Regions from separate parts of the Rhodococcus sp. JCM 9793 genome, predicted to be linked through region 1. Evidence: riboswitches for the same ligand, from Rfam matches in the RefSeq annotation. Region 1 holds a riboswitch; the other holds the start of a gene.
The links. A riboswitch is a leader RNA that binds a small molecule or an ion and turns the genes downstream of it on or off. The one in region 1 is predicted to bind cyclic di-AMP.
Positions count from the first base shown of each region.

Region 2: linked by a shared signal. The riboswitch ahead of ACZ46K_RS16745 (C40 family peptidase) and the one ahead of ACZ46K_RS27325 (transglycosylase family protein) in region 1 are both predicted to bind cyclic di-AMP.

Region 1 is NZ_AP043721.1:5,442,747-5,451,809, forward strand. It holds gene ACZ46K_RS27300 (MFS transporter) at 1-1,182, shown strand, start outside; gene ACZ46K_RS27305 (DUF2771 domain-containing protein) at 1,179-1,673, shown strand; gene ACZ46K_RS27310 (cold-shock protein) at 1,775-2,185, opposite strand; gene ACZ46K_RS27315 (hypothetical protein) at 2,330-2,581, shown strand; gene ACZ46K_RS27320 (YccF domain-containing protein) at 2,578-2,970, shown strand; cyclic di-AMP (ydaO/yuaA leader) riboswitch at 3,304-3,431, shown strand; gene ACZ46K_RS27325 (transglycosylase family protein) at 3,439-4,020, shown strand; gene ACZ46K_RS27330 (hypothetical protein) at 4,109-4,297, opposite strand; gene ACZ46K_RS27335 (helicase-associated domain-containing protein) at 4,358-6,634, shown strand; gene ACZ46K_RS27340 (LLM class flavin-dependent oxidoreductase) at 6,654-8,021, opposite strand; gene ACZ46K_RS27345 (ATP-binding cassette domain-containing protein) at 8,021-8,758, opposite strand; gene ACZ46K_RS27350 (ABC transporter permease) at 8,734-9,063, opposite strand, start outside.
Region 2 is NZ_AP043721.1:3,163,879-3,172,941, forward strand. It holds gene qcrB (cytochrome bc1 complex cytochrome b subunit) at 1-147, opposite strand, end outside; gene qcrA (cytochrome bc1 complex Rieske iron-sulfur subunit) at 144-1,271, opposite strand; gene qcrC (cytochrome bc1 complex diheme cytochrome c subunit) at 1,268-2,104, opposite strand; gene ctaE (aa3-type cytochrome oxidase subunit III) at 2,209-2,823, opposite strand; gene ACZ46K_RS16725 (hypothetical protein) at 2,962-3,420, shown strand; gene trpD (anthranilate phosphoribosyltransferase) at 3,520-4,596, shown strand; gene ACZ46K_RS16735 (Lrp/AsnC family transcriptional regulator) at 4,673-4,948, opposite strand; gene ACZ46K_RS16740 (DEDD exonuclease domain-containing protein) at 4,999-6,756, opposite strand; cyclic di-AMP (ydaO/yuaA leader) riboswitch at 7,203-7,366, shown strand; gene ACZ46K_RS16745 (C40 family peptidase) at 7,382-7,954, shown strand; gene ACZ46K_RS16750 (C40 family peptidase) at 8,139-9,063, shown strand, end outside.

The DNA.
Region 1 (9,063 bases):
TTCGCGGTCATCGCGCCGTTGATCGGACCTCTCCTCGATCGGCTCCAGCACGGACGCCGTGTCGCGCTGGCGACATCCTTCGGGCTGCGAACGGTGCTCGCTATCGTGCTGATCTTCAGCTTCGACAGTTGGGGGTTGTATCCCGCTGCGCTGGCGATGATGGTGCTCAGTAAATCGTTCGCGGTGCTCAAATCCGCGGTCACTCCGAGAGTGCTGCCCCCCGAGATAGACCTGGTCCGCGTCAACTCCCGGCTCACCGTGTTCGGCCTGGTCGGAGGCACGCTCGGTGCCGGGGCGGTCGCGGCGGCAGCCGCGTGGGCGTTCAATTCCGCCGGCGCACTGTGGTTCTGCGCCGCCATCACCGTGCTCGGGGCCTACCTGAGTATGCGGATACCGGCGTGGGTCGAGGTCACCGAAGGTGAGGTCCCCGCAACGCTGTCGTACCGCGGATCCGATGCCCGTACCGAGGTGCTCGACACCAAGACCGAGGTGATCTCCCACGGCAACAAGAGTCGGCAACCACTCGGCCGCACAGTCGTCACCGGGTTGTGGGGCAACGGCACGATCCGGGTGCTCACCGGCTTCCTCACCCTGTTCATTGCGTTCGTGGCGAAGAGTGCCACCGAACAGTCACCGCTCATGCAGGCCGCCATGCTCGGCCTGGTCGGCGCTGCAGCGGCGATCGGCAACTTCGCGGGTAACGCAACCGGTGCGCGGATGGCGCTGGGTCGGCCCGCTCTGATCGTCGTACGATGCACCGCCGCCGTGGTGGTCGTGGCTGCGATCGTCGCGGCAACCGACAATGTGCTCGCCGCCGCGTTCGCCGCGTTGGTTGCCGCGTGCGCGAGCGCCCTGTCGAAGGTGTCGTTGGACGCGTCGCTGCAGCAGGATCTGCCCGAGGAGTCCATCGCGTCGGGATTCGGCCGATCGGAAACCGTCCTTCAGCTGAGCTGGGTTCTCGGCGGCGCGCTGGGGGTTCTGCTGCCCACCGAGCTGTGGATCGGCTTCTCGGTCGTGACGGTGGTACTGGTTCTCGGTTTCACCCAGACCCTGCTCACCTACCGTGGAAAGACGTTGCTGCCCGGCCTGGGCGGCAGGAGGCCCGAGCATGCCTCCACCGAAACTGCCGCCGAGCGCCGAGCGCGCGCGGACGGGCAGCCGACACGAAATGGGAGCCGATGAATCTGCAAGCCCGGACGAAGAAGGCGATCGCGCTGATCGCGGTAGTCCTGGTGGTGGTCGCCGTGGGTATCGGCGCGGTGGTGTGGAAACTCGTCGACTCGGCCGAACCGCGACTGCCCGAGATCACCGCCTACGGAGACGGCAACTCGGTCACGGTGCCTCCGACCCAGCACTGCAACATCAACCTCGAGGACTGCGTCGAGAATCCGATCACTCAGCTCTCCGTCCGCGCCGGATATCCGCTGCAGTTGTCGCTGCCGTCGGAGATCTCCGATGCGCCGTGGCGTCTGATCGCCGTATACGGCGATCTCCAGACCGGTCAGACGTTCCTCGACGGCATCATGGTCGAGCCAGGACAGCAGAGCGCGATCACCGTGCCGAGCGATCCGAGCCTGCAGTTGCTCGGCGTCGAGGTCCAGCTGCCCTCCGCTGTGGTGGACGAAGCGGGCGAGCCGATCGCTCACGCCGTGTGGGCCGTCCAGACGTTCTGATGCCGCTCCCCTGTGGCCGATGCGCGGGGGTCGACGAAAGCCGAATGCCGCATCCGGTTCGATCGGATACGGCATTCGGCATTTCTGTCCGGTGGTCCGGCTCAGTGATCGAGCTCGCGAGCGATGGCGCGCATGACCTCGGAGATCCGCTGCCCCGACTTGCGGTCCGGGTAGCGACCACGCTGCAGGTCGGGCTGGATTGCAACCTCGAGCAGCTTGATCATGTCCTCGACCATGCCGTGCAGTTCGTCGGGTGAACGTCGTTCACGCGCCGGTGCTTCACGTCGTCCGCTCTGCTGCCGCAACGACGGCGTCTCGAGCAACTCGACCTTGAGTGCCTGGGGTCCGCGACGACCGACGGCCATCCCGAAATCGACACGCTGGCCCGCTTTGAGGCTCTCGACGCCCTCGGGGAGTGCCGATGCGCGGACGTAGACGTCCTCACCGTCGTCCTGGGACAGGAAGCCGAAGCCTTTCTCCACGTCGTACCATTTCACCTTGCCGGTCGGCACCGCGCTCACCTGCTCCTGGACGGCCGTGCCCGAGACACGGTGTGGACATGCAAAACAACGCGCCCCAACCCTCATCGAGCGGGACGCGCAGACGCGTTCAGTGTACCTCGACGCACATACCGCCCGGGACCGCTGACGACTACCGTGGACTCCGTGGGTAACTCTTCTTCCGATTCTGCTCGTGCGCCTCGTAAGGGCCTGTTCAACGCGGCCATCGCGTGCTTCGCGGTGGGTATCGTGGCAGTCGTCGCAATCTTCCTGACACCGATCGTCACCGACGGCAAGCCGGGCCTCGTCCTGTTCCTCCTCACTCTCGCGTGGCCGCTCGGCTTCGCGCTGGCCATCGCGTTCGCCCTGCAGTCGGGTCGGCGCTCGAAGGGCGGTAACGGCTCATGAGGGTAGTTCTCAACATCATCTGGCTGATCTTCGGCGGCCTGTGGCTGGCGCTCGGATACTTCGTCGCCGGCATCATCTGCTGCATCCTCATCATCACGATCCCGTTCGGTATCGCCTCGTTCCGCATCGGCGTCTACGCACTGTGGCCGTTCGGGAAGACGACGGTCGACAAGCCGACGGCAGGGGCCGGTTCACTGATCGGGAATGTGATCTGGATCGTGATCGCCGGCATCTGGCTGGCCATCGGACACATCACGACAGCGATTGCCATGGCCATCACGATCATCGGCATTCCGCTGGCGATCGCGAACCTGAAGATGATCCCGATCTCCCTGATGCCGCTCGGGAAAGACATCGTTCCCGTCGACGCGCGCCCAACGTATATGTGACCTTAATCACGTAACGAGCTGATAACGGCGGGGGCTCGAAACGGGTTTGGGGGTCTACTCGCGCGACTACCAGCGAGTTCGCTCCGACATCGCCCCAGCACAGCCTCGAAACCGCAAACGGTCGCGCGTTATCAATTGGTGACACTTGCCCACCCGAACCGTTACCGTCGTGATCGGTCGGACCACCTGGTCCAACCAACCCGGGCCCGCCGCGCCAAATTCCTGTCCCGCGGATGTCCGGTTATCCCGACAAACGATCCACAAGGGACAGGAAACGGGGGACCCAACCGGTCTCCCTCGGAAGCACCCGGCCCCCGCCGGACGCTTCCCCGGAGGCCCGGCCCGCCGCTCACGCGGCAGGCCTTGGGGTGAAGCCGGAACGCTCGATGAGCGCAACGGCCGGACTACCTCTTCAGTCCGAACCCGACAGCTGACCTCGTAGGCGCGTGCGGAGAGGAAACGACCGACATGAGCGGACGCCATCGCAAGCCCACCAATACCGGCCGGACCGTCGCGAAGTTCGCGCTGACCGGCGCCGTCCTCGGCGTGACAGGTGTCGCCTTCAGCGGCACCGCCACCGCAGCACCCGACTCCGACTGGGACCGCCTCGCACAGTGCGAGTCCGGCGGCAACTGGGCCATCGCCACCGGCAACGGGTTCCACGGCGGGCTGCAGTTCTCGCCGAGCACCTGGAACGCCTACGGCGGCCAGGAGTACGCACCCACCGCCAACCAGGCCAGCCGCGACCAGCAGATCGCAGTCGCCGAGCGTGTCCTCGCAGGCCAGGGCTGGGGCGCATGGCCGTCCTGCTCTTCGAGCCTCGGACTGTCCAGCGCTCCGACACAGCGTGAAGCCCCGAGCGCACCCGCTCAGTCCGCGCCGCTCACCGAGAACCGTCAGGTTCCGCAGCTCCCCGATGCTCCCGCACTGCCTGCCGAGGCCCAGGGCATCATCGACGGCTTCGAGCAGGGCGTCGACGCACTGCAGGCCGCCGGTATCGCTCTCGACCCGGCCGTCCTCGACGCGGTCCGCGCCGTTCTGCCCCAGTAGGCAACACTCAGCGATACAAGCAGAGAACCCCGCACCGGATTCGGTGCGGGGTTCTCTGCTTGTATCGGGAGTCCGGCAGGCGAGGAACTCAGCGGTTGATGACGGTGTACGGGTGCGTGTAGGGAAGCTCATCCGCCGGGACCGGGAACACGGTGTCCTCGCCGTACGGAGAGAGCGGACCAGAACGCGTCGACGACAGTTCGGTGACCGCGTGGTCTCCGTCTGCCAACTCCGGCCATCCGCGATCGACGTAGAGGTTCTTCGATTTGTCAGCCATGACGCCCATTTTGGCAGGTGAGTTCGTCTTAGGCCATCTCAGGTCTCTAATCTGGAACGAATGACACCCGCCACGCCCGCCCCCGACACCGGATCGGACTCGCTCGCCCGGTGGCTGTCCGATCGCCGCGACACGGAACTTGTCGCGCTCCTGCGCTCGCGACCCGACCTGGTGGTGCCCCCACCCGCGACGATGAACGTGCTTGCGAATCGAGCACGCCAACGCGCGTCGGTGTTCCGCGCAGCGAACGACTTCACCACTGCCGAGTTCGGGGTCATCGAGGCACTGGCGCGGCTCGGAGCCGTCGACGACGGGGTGACGAGGAAAACTCTCGTCGACGATCTGCGCGGACGGATCACCGCCAAGTCCGTCGATCGGATTCTCGACCGGCTGCGCTCCGGCCTCCTGGTGTGGGACACCCCCGAAGGTCTGCGTCTTGTCGCGGCCGCCGTGGAAGCCGTGCCGTGGCGGGTCGGACGCGCACCCGAGACGGACGCATTCACCCGCGAGGAGCTCGATCAGGTTCTCGCCGAGCTCAACCCCGCACAACGCAGCATTCTCGACACCCTCGCACGTACATCGCCCATCGGGCGCACCCGCGACGCCGCGCCCGGCTCCGACGAGACCCGCCCCGTCCAGAAGCTCCTGGCGTCCGGGTTGCTCACCCGCATCGACGACGAGACCGTCGAACTTCCTCACCGGGTCGGACAAGCCCTGCGGGGCGAAGCGCCGTACGACCCGGCATCACTGACTCCCCCGAGTTTCGAGGCGACCACCAAAGCCGCCCCCGACACGAACAGCACCGCCGCCGGCGCCGCCCTGGAGTTGCTGCGCCACTGCGAGGACCTGATCACCGCGCTGGGCCGGCAGCCCGCCCCGGCGCTGCGCTCCGGCGGGCTGGGGGTCCGCGAACTCCACCGGCTCGCCAAGACCCTGGACCTCACCGACGACCACACGGCATTGCTCACCGAGGTGCTCACGGCGGCGGGACTCATCGCGCGCGGAAATCCCGACCCCGCCCCACCCGGCGACATCGACGACTACTGGGCTCCCACGACCTCGGCCGACGGATGGCTCACCGCGAACACCGGGCATCGCTGGGCGGTGCTCGCCGGCGCGTGGCTCGACGCGCCGCGGCGACCGTGGCTCATCGGGCGCCGCGACCAGAACGACAAACCGATCGCGGCGCTGTCCGACGAGGTGAACTCCCCGACCGCGGCCTACGACCGCCGACTGATCCTCGAGGTCCTCGCCGACCACGTCACACTGTCCACCGCCGAAGTGCAGGCCATCGTGGCATGGCGGAGACCTCGGTCGGCCGGGCACTTCGGCCACGAGACGGTGACCGAGACGATCCGCGAGGCCACCGCACTGGCGCTGGTCGCCCACGACAACCTCGGGTCCCCCGGCAAAGCCCTGCTCCACGGTGGCGACGCCGAAACCGAGATGGCGAACGCGCTCCCCGACCCTGTCGACCACGTCCTCGTCCAGGCCGACCTCACCATCGTCGCCCCGGGTCCTCTCGTCCCGGAACTCGCCGGGCGGGTCGCGCTCGTCGCCGACGTCGAATCGGCCGGCGCCGCCACCGTCTACCGGATCAGCGAGGGCAGTGTGCGCCGCGCGCTCGACGCGGGCCTGGGTGCAGGCGAACTGCACGCCCTGTTCTCGGCCCACTCACGCACACCGGTTCCCCAGTCGCTGACCTACCTGATCGACGACGTGGCGCGACGCCACGGTCGCCTGCGCGCCGGTATCGCGTCGTCGTTCGTGCGCGCCGACGACCCGGCGCTGCTCGCGGAGGTGCTCGCGGCGCCGGTCGCTGCAACGTTGGCGTTGCGCGCGGTCGCGGCGACGGTCGCCATCTCACAGGCACCCCTCGCAGAGGTGCTCACCTCGCTGCGGGAAGCCGGCTTCGCACCGGCGGGAGAGGATGCGTCGGGTGCGGTACTGGATCTGCGACCGCGCGGCGCACGGTTGGTCGTGCCGCGGTCGCGTCCCCGATACGCCGGTCCCCTGCCACCCAACGACGAACAGCTCGAGACGCTCGTACGCACCCTGCGCGCCGGCGACCGTGCCGCCTCCGCCCCGGCGGGCACACCGGTGCGCGGAGACGGCAGCCGCACGGGCGGCGCGGCAACGATCGCATTGTTGCAGCTGGCTGTGCACGCGAAACGCAGCGTGACCCTCGGATACGTCGACGCTCAGGGCACCGCGACACGGCGCATCGTCGATCCGGTCAGCGTTGCGGGTGGGCAGCTCGAAGCGTTCGATCCCACGACCGGTTCGGTCCGTAGTTTCGTGCTCCACCGCGTCTCGTCGGTCGCACTCGTGGACTGAACGACCTGCCGCTCGTTGTCTACGTGGCAGACGCCGTCACTCGTATGTTCGCGTCGACCACGAACTGGTTGTCGGGGCGAGGAAGTCCGTAGTGCCCACGCAGGGTCGTCTCGGTGTAGTCGGTACGGAACAGTCCGCGCTCCTGAAGGATCGGCACCACGCGGTCGACGAAGAGCTCGAGTCCGGACGGCAACACCGCCGGCATGATATTGAATCCGTCGGCGGCACCGGCGCGGAACCAGTGCTCGATCGTGTCGGCGACCTGCTCGGCGGTGCCGGCGAAGGTGCGGTGCCCGCGCCCGCCGCCGAGGCGTGCGATCAGTTCGCGCACCGTCAGCTTCTCGCGGCGGGCGAGCTGCACGATCAGCGTGTAGCGGCTCTTCGCGCCCTCGATCTCGTCCTCCGACGGAAGATCCTCCGGCAGTTCCCGATCGAGATCGAGTTCCTCGGGTGCGAGCCCGAAGCGCTCGGCGAGCTGGGCTCGCGCGTACTCGGGTGAGATGAGCCGCGCAAGTTCGGCATCGAGTGCGCGCGCCTGCTCCTCCGTGTCACCGATGACGGGCACGATACCCGGGAGGATGAGGACCTGGTCGGGATTGCGTCCCACCTTCACGACCCGATCCTTGACGTCGTCGTAGAAGGCCTTGCCTTCCTCGAAGGTGGGCTGTGCCGTGAAGATCGCCTCCGAGTAGAGCGCGGCGAAGTCCTTACCGTTCTCCGATGATCCGGCCTGCACGAGCAACGGATATCCCTGCGGCGACCGGGGGACATTGAGCGGTCCTGCAACCTTGAAGAACTCCCCCTCGTGGTCGAACCGGTGGACCTTCGCCGAATCGGAGTGGACCGCAGAGTCCTTGTCGGCAACGATCGCGTCGTCCTCCCAGCTGTCCCACAGTTTCGTGGAGACCTCGACGAACTCCGCGGCGCGCTGGTAGCGGGTCTTGTGGGCGGGTACACCGTCGAGTCCGAAGTTGCGGGCGGCGTCGTCGCCCGCGGTGGTGACGATGTTCCAGCCCGCCCGTCCCCCGCTCACGATGTCGAGGGACGCGAAGCGACGAGCGAGGTTGTAGGGCTCGTTGTAGCTCGTCGATGCCGTGGCGATCAAACCGATCTTCGCCGTCGCTGCACCGATCGCCGTCAGGATGATCGTCGGTTCGAGCTTGCCCGAGGGGCGCCGCTCGGGAACGCCCATCAGAACGGGACTGTCTGCGAGGAACACCGAATCGAACTTCCCACGCTCGGCGGTCTGGGCAAGCGAGATGTAATGGCCGATATCGAGGTTCGCGTTCGGGTCGCTCTCGGGAAGTCGCCACGCAGCCTCGTGATGCCCGATCGGCATCAGGAAGGCATTGAGGTGAAGCGTGCGGCTCTCAGGCGTATTTGTCATCAATTCTCCTGTTGTGAAAGGGTTTCGACGCCGAGAGCGCCGAGAAGGGTGTCTCGGATCTGACGAAAACCGGGATCGTCGAAGGATCGGGGCTTCGGAAGGTCGATGATCCTGTCGACCTCGATCCGCCCCTCGTGCAGCACCACGACGCGGTCGGCGAGCACGATCGCTTCGTCCACATCGTGGGTGACGAGCAGGACGGTTGGCCGGTGTCTTTCGATCAACTGGTCGAGGAGACCGTGCATCTTGATGCGCGTCAATGCGTCCAGGGCACCGAACGGCTCGTCGGCAAGCAGGAGTCGAGGGTCTCGCACGAGTGCACGGGCCAACGCAACCCGCTGCTGCTCACCACCCGACAGGTCGAGCGGCCACGCATCTTCGCGACCGGCCAGTCCCACTTCGGCGAGAAGCGCACTCCCCTTGTCCCGGTCCTTGTGTCCGAGCCCGAGGGTCACGTTGTCGAGTACGCGGAGCCACGGAAGCAGCCTCGAATCCTGGAAGGCAACCGAAATCTCTTCGGGTACAGAAAGGGTCCCACCGTGGACTTCGACGTCGTAGTCGAGGCCCGCAAGTGCGCGCAGCAACGTGGACTTGCCGGACCCGCTCTTGCCGAGCAACGCCACGAACTGGCCGTCGGGAATGTCGAGGTCGAGCTCGTCGAGGACATGCCGGTCACCGAAGCCGCGGATCAGGCCACGGATCTGCACCGCGCTCATCCGCCGAGCGTCTTCCGCCAGGCGAGCGCGCGCCGTTCGAGTCTGCGCAATCCGGCATCGGAGAGCAATCCGAACACGGCGTAGACGACGAGACCGACGAGGATGACGTCGGACTGGCCGTAGTTCTGCGCGTTGTACATCATCTTGCCCAGACCGGTGACAGCGTTGATGCCCTCGACGACGATGAGCGTGAGCCACGCCCCCGTGACGGACAACCGAAGTCCGAGAAAGAACCCCGGCAGGGCACCGGGCAACACGACCTTGCGGATGAATGCGGCGCGGGAGAGCCTCAGGACCTCGGACAGTTCGACGTACCGCTGGTCGAT
Region 2 (9,063 bases), 2.3 Mb from region 1:
GCTGTACAGGGCGACTTCACCCAGAAGGAACGACCAGTGTGTGGGGAACACCTTGTTGATCTGACGGCGGATGCCTGCAGAAAGGTGATACCTCGAGTCGAGGTTCTCGCCTGCCTTCGCAGCGTGTGATTGAGTTGCAGTACTCACGGGCGACGCTCCCAAAATGCCGGGCCGAGAGCTTCGATGAAGTCGCCGCCGGCGACGAGGAAGCCCTCTTCGTTCACTGTAATAGGCAGCTGCGGAAGAGCGCGAGCAGCGGGACCGAAGATCGGCTTGCCGTACTCGAGTGCATTGAACTGCGACTGGTGGCACGGGCAGAGAATCCGGTTGGTCTGCTGCTCGTACAGCGAGGTCGGGCAACCGAGGTGGGTGCAGATCTTCGAGAAGGCGAAGTAGTCGCCGTAGTTGAAGCTCTCCTGGCCCTTGCGCTTGATGGCACGCTCGGCATCTGCGGTCCGCAGACGGATGAGCATGACGGCGTTACGGATACCGCGGAGGCCGTCGAGCAGTGCGTGGTCGTCTCCGCGGTCGGATTCACGGAACGGGAAGACCGTCTCCATGCCGCCTGCGTCGAGGTCCTCGGGGCGCACCAGGACGATGTCCTGCGGACGACCGGTGTCGCGGCGCAGGTAGATGGTCTCGCCCGGGTAGCGGGGAGTCCAACCGGACACCCAGAGCGACGACTCGTCGCCCTCTGCCCACGGATTCTTGATCAGTCCGCCGAGCGGCATGATCAGTCCGACGCCCAGTGCGCCACCACCGAAGATCGCGGTCCGCTTGACCAGCTTGCGGCGGGTCAGCGTCGAGGTCTCGAGCGAGTCGGCCAGCTCGGCGACGATCGTCTTGCGATCGACCTCGGACGACGGGCCGTCGTGCCGATCCTGGATCGACACCTCTTCGGGGATGAACTTCTTGGTGAACTGGACTGCGCCGACGCCGATTCCGAGGATCGACAGACCGAGGCTCAGGCCGAGCAGCGGGGTGTAGAGGTTGTACCAGCCGTACTGCGGGTCGTCGATACTCTGGTATTCCCACGGCCAGAACAGGTAGATGCCGATGAACGCAAGACCTGCGATGCCGGCCAGGATGAACCACGCTGCCACATTGCGCTCCGCGCGCTTCTCGGCGCGGGTGCCCTCGACGGGCCACCGATCCTTGCGGAACACGACATCGACGCCGTCGAGGTTCGTGCCGAGCTCGACGAGATCGTCGCGGCTCATCTGATCGAGATTCTCGATCGAGTGCTTGTTCGGCGTGTCGCCGCTACTCATGACCTTGCTCCGATCCACAGTGCGGCACCGACGACCGCGACGATGCCAACGGCGAACATCGTGGGACCTTCAGCGCCCGGCCCGAAGCCTCCGAGGCCGTATCCGCCCGGATCCTGAGTCTCGCTGGCGGACTTGATGTACGCAATGATGTCTTGCTTCTCCTCGAGCGTCAGCTGACGATCGGAGAACTTCGGCATGTTCTGCGGCCCGGTGACCATGGCGGCGTAGATCTGCTGCTCGTTGGCCGGATCGAGATTGGGGGCGAACTTGCCGGACGAAAGTGCTCCACCACGGCCGGTGAAGTTGTGGCACGAAGCGCAGTTCTGACGGAACAGTTCACTGCCGCGTCCGATGTCGTTGCCGCGAAGCGAGGACTGGGCGATCTCCCCGTTCTCGTCGCGGATGACCGTCGGTCCGCCACCGTTCGCCTGAATGAAGGCGCCGAGAGCGTCGGTCTGCTGGGCGTCGAACTTCGGGTTCTTACGCTCTGCCTGAGCCTCGTTGCGAGCCGCCGGCATACGGCCGGAGGACACCTGGAAGTAAACCGCGGCTTCGCCGACGCCGATCAGCGTGGGGCCGCGATCCTCGATGCCCTGCAGATTGACGCCGTGGCACGTCACGCAGGACGTTTCGTAGAGCTGCTGGCCCTCGCGGATCAATGCGCTCTGGTCGTCCTGTGCAGTGGCCACCTGCGGGTCGGGCGTCAGCGCAGAGGCAAGGAAGCCCGCGCTGAGGAGACCGAGGGCGAGCACCAAGGCGCCGGTGACGCGGCGCCTGAACTTGCGCTGACGGCGGGACGTGGCAGCAGAGGCTGCCGAGGATCGACCGGGCATGTCGTCACCCTCGGGTGCGAGTGGTGGGGATGAACTCATCTGTATCCCTTATATGTAAGTCGGGACTGACTGGACGTCAGGGGGCTGCCTAAGCGTTCAGCTGGCTAACGGATGAAATAGATCGTGGCAAACAGCGCGATCCACACGATGTCGACGAAGTGCCAGTAGTACGACACGACGATGGCTGCGGTGGCCTGCGCGGGGGTGAACTTACTGACCTTGGTACGGAACAGCAGGAACACGAATGCGATGAGTCCGCCGATCACGTGCAGACCGTGGAAGCCGGTGGTCATGTAGAACACCGAGCCGTAGACGCTGCCCGGGATGGTGGTCCCGTGCTGGACCAGCGTGATGTATTCGTAGCCCTGGCCGAGCACGAAGAACGTGCCCATGGCGAGGGTGATGAGGTACCAGCGTCGTAGGCCGAATACGTCGCCACGTTCTGCTGCGAACACACCCAGCTGGCAGGTGAACGACGAGGCGATCAGTACCGCCGTGATCGGCACTGCCAACCAGAGGTTCAAATGGGTGGGCGGCGGAGGCCACATGCCTTCCGGCGCCTGTGCCCGTGCCACGAAGTACATGGCGAAGAGCCCTGCGAAAAACATGAGCTCACTGGACAACCACACGATGGTGCCGACGCTGACCAGGTTGGGCCGGTTCAACGAGTGCACGCGCTGTGTGATTGCAGATCCTGAAGTCCCTACTGCGCTCGTCACGCTGGCTAGTATGACCCGTCGTAGTAAGTCATGGGCAATCGGGGCCGAAATCGGCGCGTCATTGCTGCTCTCAGTGCAAGGAACGCCGAGATCAGGCCCGCGATGCGTTCTCGGTGTGACGGATGTGAAGGTAGCGGGATGAGTGAAAAACCGGACGTGCTGGGGAGGATTCGCCGGTTCCTGACCCGGCGCGGACCCGAGCCTCTCGACGCCACCCGAGCGGATCTCGTGGTGGTCGTCGAATCCTTCGACGACGCGGAGGCATGCTCTACCGCGCTCGATCGCGGCGCACACGGGACACCACGTTGGACCGAATCCGACGATGCGGTCCTGAGGCACCATCTGGAGTTGCCCGCGGAGGCGGTCGAGGAGGCTCTCGTGCTGGCCGGTCAGGACGGCTACACCGCCGCCGCCCCTGCCGGCCCGGTGTCGTCTCTCCGGTCGTCCAGGGACGGGGGGACTCGGCTCTCTCTAGTGCTGCAGCGGGTTCAGATCCTCGACGCGGTGCACTGCGCTCAGGAGAAGTCGCGGATGGCCTCGCTCGCGCAACGTCTCGGGGGCGACGCCCTCGGGTGGGACGCGCTCCAACCCGAGTGACGCGGCCCGCAGCCGCCTGACAGTGCCTGACTAAGCTTTCCGGGCGGAGGGCACAACAGTGCCCCGACAGCGAGTCGGATGTGGCGAAGGGTGGGTGCGATGAACGCGAGGCAGACGGCGGACGAGGTGGTTGCCAGTTGGCCCGCAGTACTCGGATCTCTGACCGCAGGTCGTGATCTGACGCGACCCGAGGCCGTCTGGGCCATGGACGAGATCTTCTCCGACAACGCGACCCCCGCACAGATCGCGGCGTTCGGCGTCGCACTGAAGATGAAGGGCGAGACGCCCGAGGAGTTGCGGGCACTCGCCGACACGATGCTCGGCTACGCCAACCTGGTACCGGTGGATGACGACACGGTCGACATCGTCGGAACCGGCGGCGACCGCGCCAACACGGTGAACATCTCGACGATGGCAGCGCTCGTGGTTGCGGCAGCAGGTATCCGGGTGGTCAAGCACGGCAACCGGGCCGCCTCGTCGAAGAGCGGCGGTGCCGACGTGCTCGAGGAACTCGGGATACACATCGATCTCGGTCCGGAGCAGGTTGCACGCTCGCTCGAGGAAGTAGGTCTCGGGTTCTGCTTCGCGCCGGTGTATCACCCGGCGCTGCGCTTCGCGGCTGCACCGCGCAAGCAGATCGGCATCCCGACCGTGTTCAACGTGCTCGGTCCGCTCACGAACCCTGCGCGTCCCCGCGCCGGGCTGATCGGCTGCGCCTTCGAATCGTTGGTTCCGACCATTGCGGGTGTGCTCGCGCAGCGCGGCAACTCGGCGCTGGTCGTTCGTGGCGATGACGGCCTCGACGAGCTGACGACGTCGACGACGTCGACAGTGCACATCGTGCGCAGAGGTGCGGTCGAGGTCCGGACCCTCGATCCGACGAGGCTCGGGATCGCACGGGTGCCGCTCGAAGCGCTCCGGGGCGGCGACGCCGCAGAGAATGCGGTGATCGCGAGGGCTTGCCTCGCAGGCGAGACCGGACCTGTCCGTGACGCAGTACTTCTCAATGCCGCGGGCGCGATCGCCGCGTTCCGAGGCATCGACGGCGGGCTCGAGGATGTGCTTGCCGCCGGACTCGAGGTGGCCGCGACCGCAATCGACAGCGGTGCGGCTGCGGAGCTGCTCGAGAAGTGGGCGGCAGTGACGACTCGGCTCGGGGCCGAAGCGCAGCGCTGACCCGGCTGCACTGAACTGAAGGTGGTGCCAGCCCCGCGGGGCGGGCACCACCTGATTCGTATGTACTCGAGGGCGGTCAGTTTCCGATGGAGAAGCCGGCCTCGATGTCGGCGCTCGAATACGACTGGAACGCGATGTGCGTGACCGTCTTGCTCACGCCCTCGACCTTGTTGATGCCCCGCGTGACCACCTCGGCGATCTGCTCGTGGTCGCGGACACGCACAATCGCCACGAGATCGACGTCCCCGGCGCACGAGTACACCGTGTCGACCCCGTCGAGGTCGGCTACCGCTCGAGCGGTTTCCGGGATGCGGTGAGCGTCGGCGTCGATCAGAACGATGGCATTGATCATGGGGGCTCCTTGTCTGTACTCCGGTGACGCAGGTCTTCCTCCGGTGACGATCAGCCTATGCGGTGGGCATCCGGTTCCGGGACCGCCCCGGACGCATCGCGTGCCTCGCGCGCCAGCTCGGCCCACTCGCTCCACCGGCCGGCACCGTCGACAGGCTCGCACCATCCGTGGGAGGTCTGCACGATGCGCACCCCGTCGGAGTCCAGCCACCGTGCGAGCAGTCCTATCTCTTCTGCGGGTGCGCCCCGTAGCGGACCTGGACCGGGCAGTACCGTTTCGGCACTCGCCGTGATCGCCGCGACGACCGGCATGGGACGCACACCACGTTCCGCGACGCCTGCCGACGCGAGCCTGCCGGCGCGCACCACGGCGAAATCCCACCCGCCTTCGGCACGGGGACGGGCCGCGATCAGTTCGTCGATGGCTGCGAGCGCCGCGAGGCGCTGCGTGCGCCCTAGCGCACGGACCGCGTCGGCGGTCCGGTCGCGTAGTCGTGCCGCGTTCTCGAACAGTTCCTGGCCCGCCAACTCGTCGATGCGCTTCCGCGCCCTCGCGATCACGGAGGTGTCGTGGCCGCGGAGCAGAGCACGCGCCCGCTGGACCTGAGTGGAGTACTCGTCGGGGCTCTGCGGACCGAACGAGGCTGCGGAACAGGCACCGACCGCGTCGGGTAGGCAGCGGTCGCCGTGGCGCGCCGATCGGCCGATCCGGCGCGTGCACGTGCGCAGCCCGCTGAATTCAGCGAGGGTGGCGGCTACGTCGGCGGCTGCGTTCCGGGCAGAGAAGGGGCCGAGTGCATCGGTCGACGGGGTACGCGAGATCGCCAGGCGCGGGAACGGCTCGTCGGTGAGTGTGATCCACCACCCTCGGGTGGGGTATTTGGAACGACGGTTGTACGGGGGAGTGTGGGCGGCGAGCAGTCGTAGTTCGCGTACGCCGGCTTCGAGACCGTGGGCGCATTCGACGTGGTCGATGCGGGTGGTCAGAGCTACCATCTCGCGGAGCCGCGGCCGGGTTTCCGAACCGGTGAAGTAATTCCGGACGCGTCGCCGTAGATCCACGGCCGTACCTATGTAGAGAGCCTCGTCCGACGGGCCTCGGAACAAATACACGCCGGGCCGGTGTGGCAGGTGAGCGGCGAGCGTGCGTTTGGCGCGTTGTTCGGCCGTGACGGCGGGGATGTAGTCGCGCAGTTCGGTGAGGCTGTGGACCCCCTGGTTGCCGACCCGCTCGATGAGTGCGTGGAGGACGTCGACGGTCGCGCGTGCATCGTCGAGTGCGCGGTGTGTGGGCTGTGTCGACACACTGAACAGTTCGGCGAGTGCGGAGAGTTTCACCGACGGCGCTTCGTCGCGCCCGAGGACCCGTCGCGCTAGTTTGACGGTGCAGACGACAGGGAACCGCGGCCATGCCACGTCGCACTGGATCGCCGCCGCGCGGAGGAAGCCGGTGTCGAACCCGGCGTTGTGCGCTACGAGGACCGAACCGGTGGCGAATTCGAGGAACGCGGGGAGCACTTCCTCGATGCGAGGAGCCTGATAGACCATCGCGGTGGTGATACCCGTGAGTCGGACGATCTCGGGTGGAATCGACCGGCCCGGGTCGACGAGGGTCCCGAACTCGCCGAGAACTTCACCGCTGCGCACCTTGACCGCCCCGATCTCGGTGATGGCGTCGTCACCGGAACGTCCCCCGGTGGTCTCGAGATCCACCACAACGAAGGTGGTGTCACGTAGAGGAGTGTCGAGTTCGTCGAAGCTGAGCTGGACACCGTGGGGGGTGTCGGAACCGGTGGGGGACGACGTCATGCGCTGAGCGTAGAAACCGCCTCCGACACGCCCCGGATCCGGACTTCCCGCGCATGGTGAGACGAGGATCACACCTGCATTTCAACGGCCGATCGCGCAGGGTTCCTGCGAGATGCCTCTCCGTGCGGTGAGGGCGCCCGTGTGGAGCGTCCGGTCCGCCGACTCGGGGTGTACGAGAGCTTTGATCGACGCCCTGAGCTGGGATGAGTCACAACGCTGTGGACGTGCGGCACTGCCATGCGGATTCGAGCGTCGAAGTCGGGGCGGTCACCCTCCGCTCCGTTATCGAGCTGTTATCAAATGTTGGCGGTGCTGGTCCCAAAATTACCAAAACGGACTTTAGACGCATTTTCGGCGAGTTCGGGTTGGCCTCGGCGATGCAGTTTCGTAACCTTCCTGAGACCAAGCGGAATAGTTCATTCGGCCCACTCCCGAGGGCCGGAGCCGCGAGGTAACCGCCTAATCGGCCGCTCGACCTCGAGTGTCCGAGCCGGGGACCCACACGCGTTACTGGGGTGAATCCCCTCCACCGCACTCGCGGAGAGGGGTAGGGCTGATCTTCCGGCCCGAATCCGTCAGCTAACTCGGTCGGCGGATGAACGGAAGAATTGGAGAACAACCCCTCGTGGTCTCGCAGAACAACAAACGCGCAGTACGTCGCGCCCTCGTCGCCGGCGCCCTCGCGCTCGGTGCAGTCACTGTCACCGCCGGTCCGGCGATGGCGGAGCCCCTCAACATCCCCGGTGTCGGTTCCTTCGAACTGCCCCCCGGCGTGACCCTCCCGCCGGAGGTCACCAACCTCATCCCACCCGCTCCTGAAGCTGCTCCCGCCGCGCCCTTCTCCGCGCCGTTCAGCTCGGTCGGCCAGCGCGCTGCCGACGCCGCGCTCGGTAAGGTCGGGTCCCCGTACGTCTACGGCGCAACGGGCCCGAACGCGTTCGACTGCTCCGGGCTCGTGCAGTGGGCGTACCAGCAGGTGGGTCTGAGTGTCCCTCGCACCAGCTACCAGCAGGCCTCTGCCGGCCAGTCCGTGCCGGTCGGGGCACTGCAGCCCGGTGATGTCGTCTCCTTCTACGGCGGCAGCCACACGGGTATCTACATCGGCAACGGCAACATCGTGCATGCCTCGACTTCGAGTCAGCCTGTCAAGGTTGCTCCGCTCGACTCGATGCCGGTGGATGGCGCCCGCCGCTTCTGATCGACGAGCAGTGCCTGTGAGGGTGGATCGGTGACATGCCGGTCCACCCTCACGTCATTGTCGGGGCGAGCCTGTGATGACGAACGTGTCGGATAACGAATTGCAGTGCGCTACCCGCGGGTAGACACGGAGCTGTGCGGTTCCGTAACCTGATCGAGATCTTTGCGAAAGGAAGACAAGCCTCGTGTTCTCCGCTCCCGCCAGACGGGCCGTTCGCACTGCTCTCGTCGCATGTGTACTTCTCATTCTGGGTCTCGCTTCCGCGCCTGCAGTGGCCGACCCCATCGGCGACAGCCCCACTGCCAAACTCGAACATCTCGCCGACCTGTCACGTCGGTCCGAGCAGGCTACTGAAGCTCTGCACCACGCCGGAATCGAACTGGACGCCCGGATCGCCGAGCAGCACGATCTCGACGCTCGTGTGGCCGCGGACCGCGACGCGCTGACGGCAGCCCAAGCGGAGGTCGCGCGCTTCAAGCCCACCGTCGACAAGCTGGCCCAGGCCAACTACCGGGGTTCGCGCACCAATCGCCTCTTCGCGGTGATGGTCAGCGACTCGCCCCAGCAGCTGCTCGACCAGATGGTGATGCTCGACGTACTCGGCGCGCAGACCGATCGCGAGATCGAAGGGTTCCGTCAAGCCACCGATGCCGCAACGGCCGCCGCGGCGGCATCGCAGAAGTCGGCCGAGGCCGCTCGCGTCGCGGCAGAGCAAGCGCAGACGCTGCGCGACGACCTGCAACGTCAGGAAACCGAACTCGAGACGCAGATCGCCGCAGTCCTCGACGCCTTCGACAACCTGAGCGACGGGGAGAAGTCGATCCTCGCCGGCACGCCGTTCCCTCCCGGTCTCGATGCCGACCGCATCATGGAGCACCTCATCCCGGGCAACGGCGCCGGAGCACTCCGTGCCGCACTCACCCGGATCGGTGACCCGTACGTGTGGGGTGCCACCGGACCGAACCAGTTCGACTGCTCCGGTCTCGTGGTCTGGGCATATCAGCAGGTCGGAAAGACCGTTCCACGCTCGAGCCAGGCGCAGGCCCAGGGCGGGACCCCGGTCTCGCGCGACAACCTCCAACCCGGTGACGTCATCATCTTCTACAACG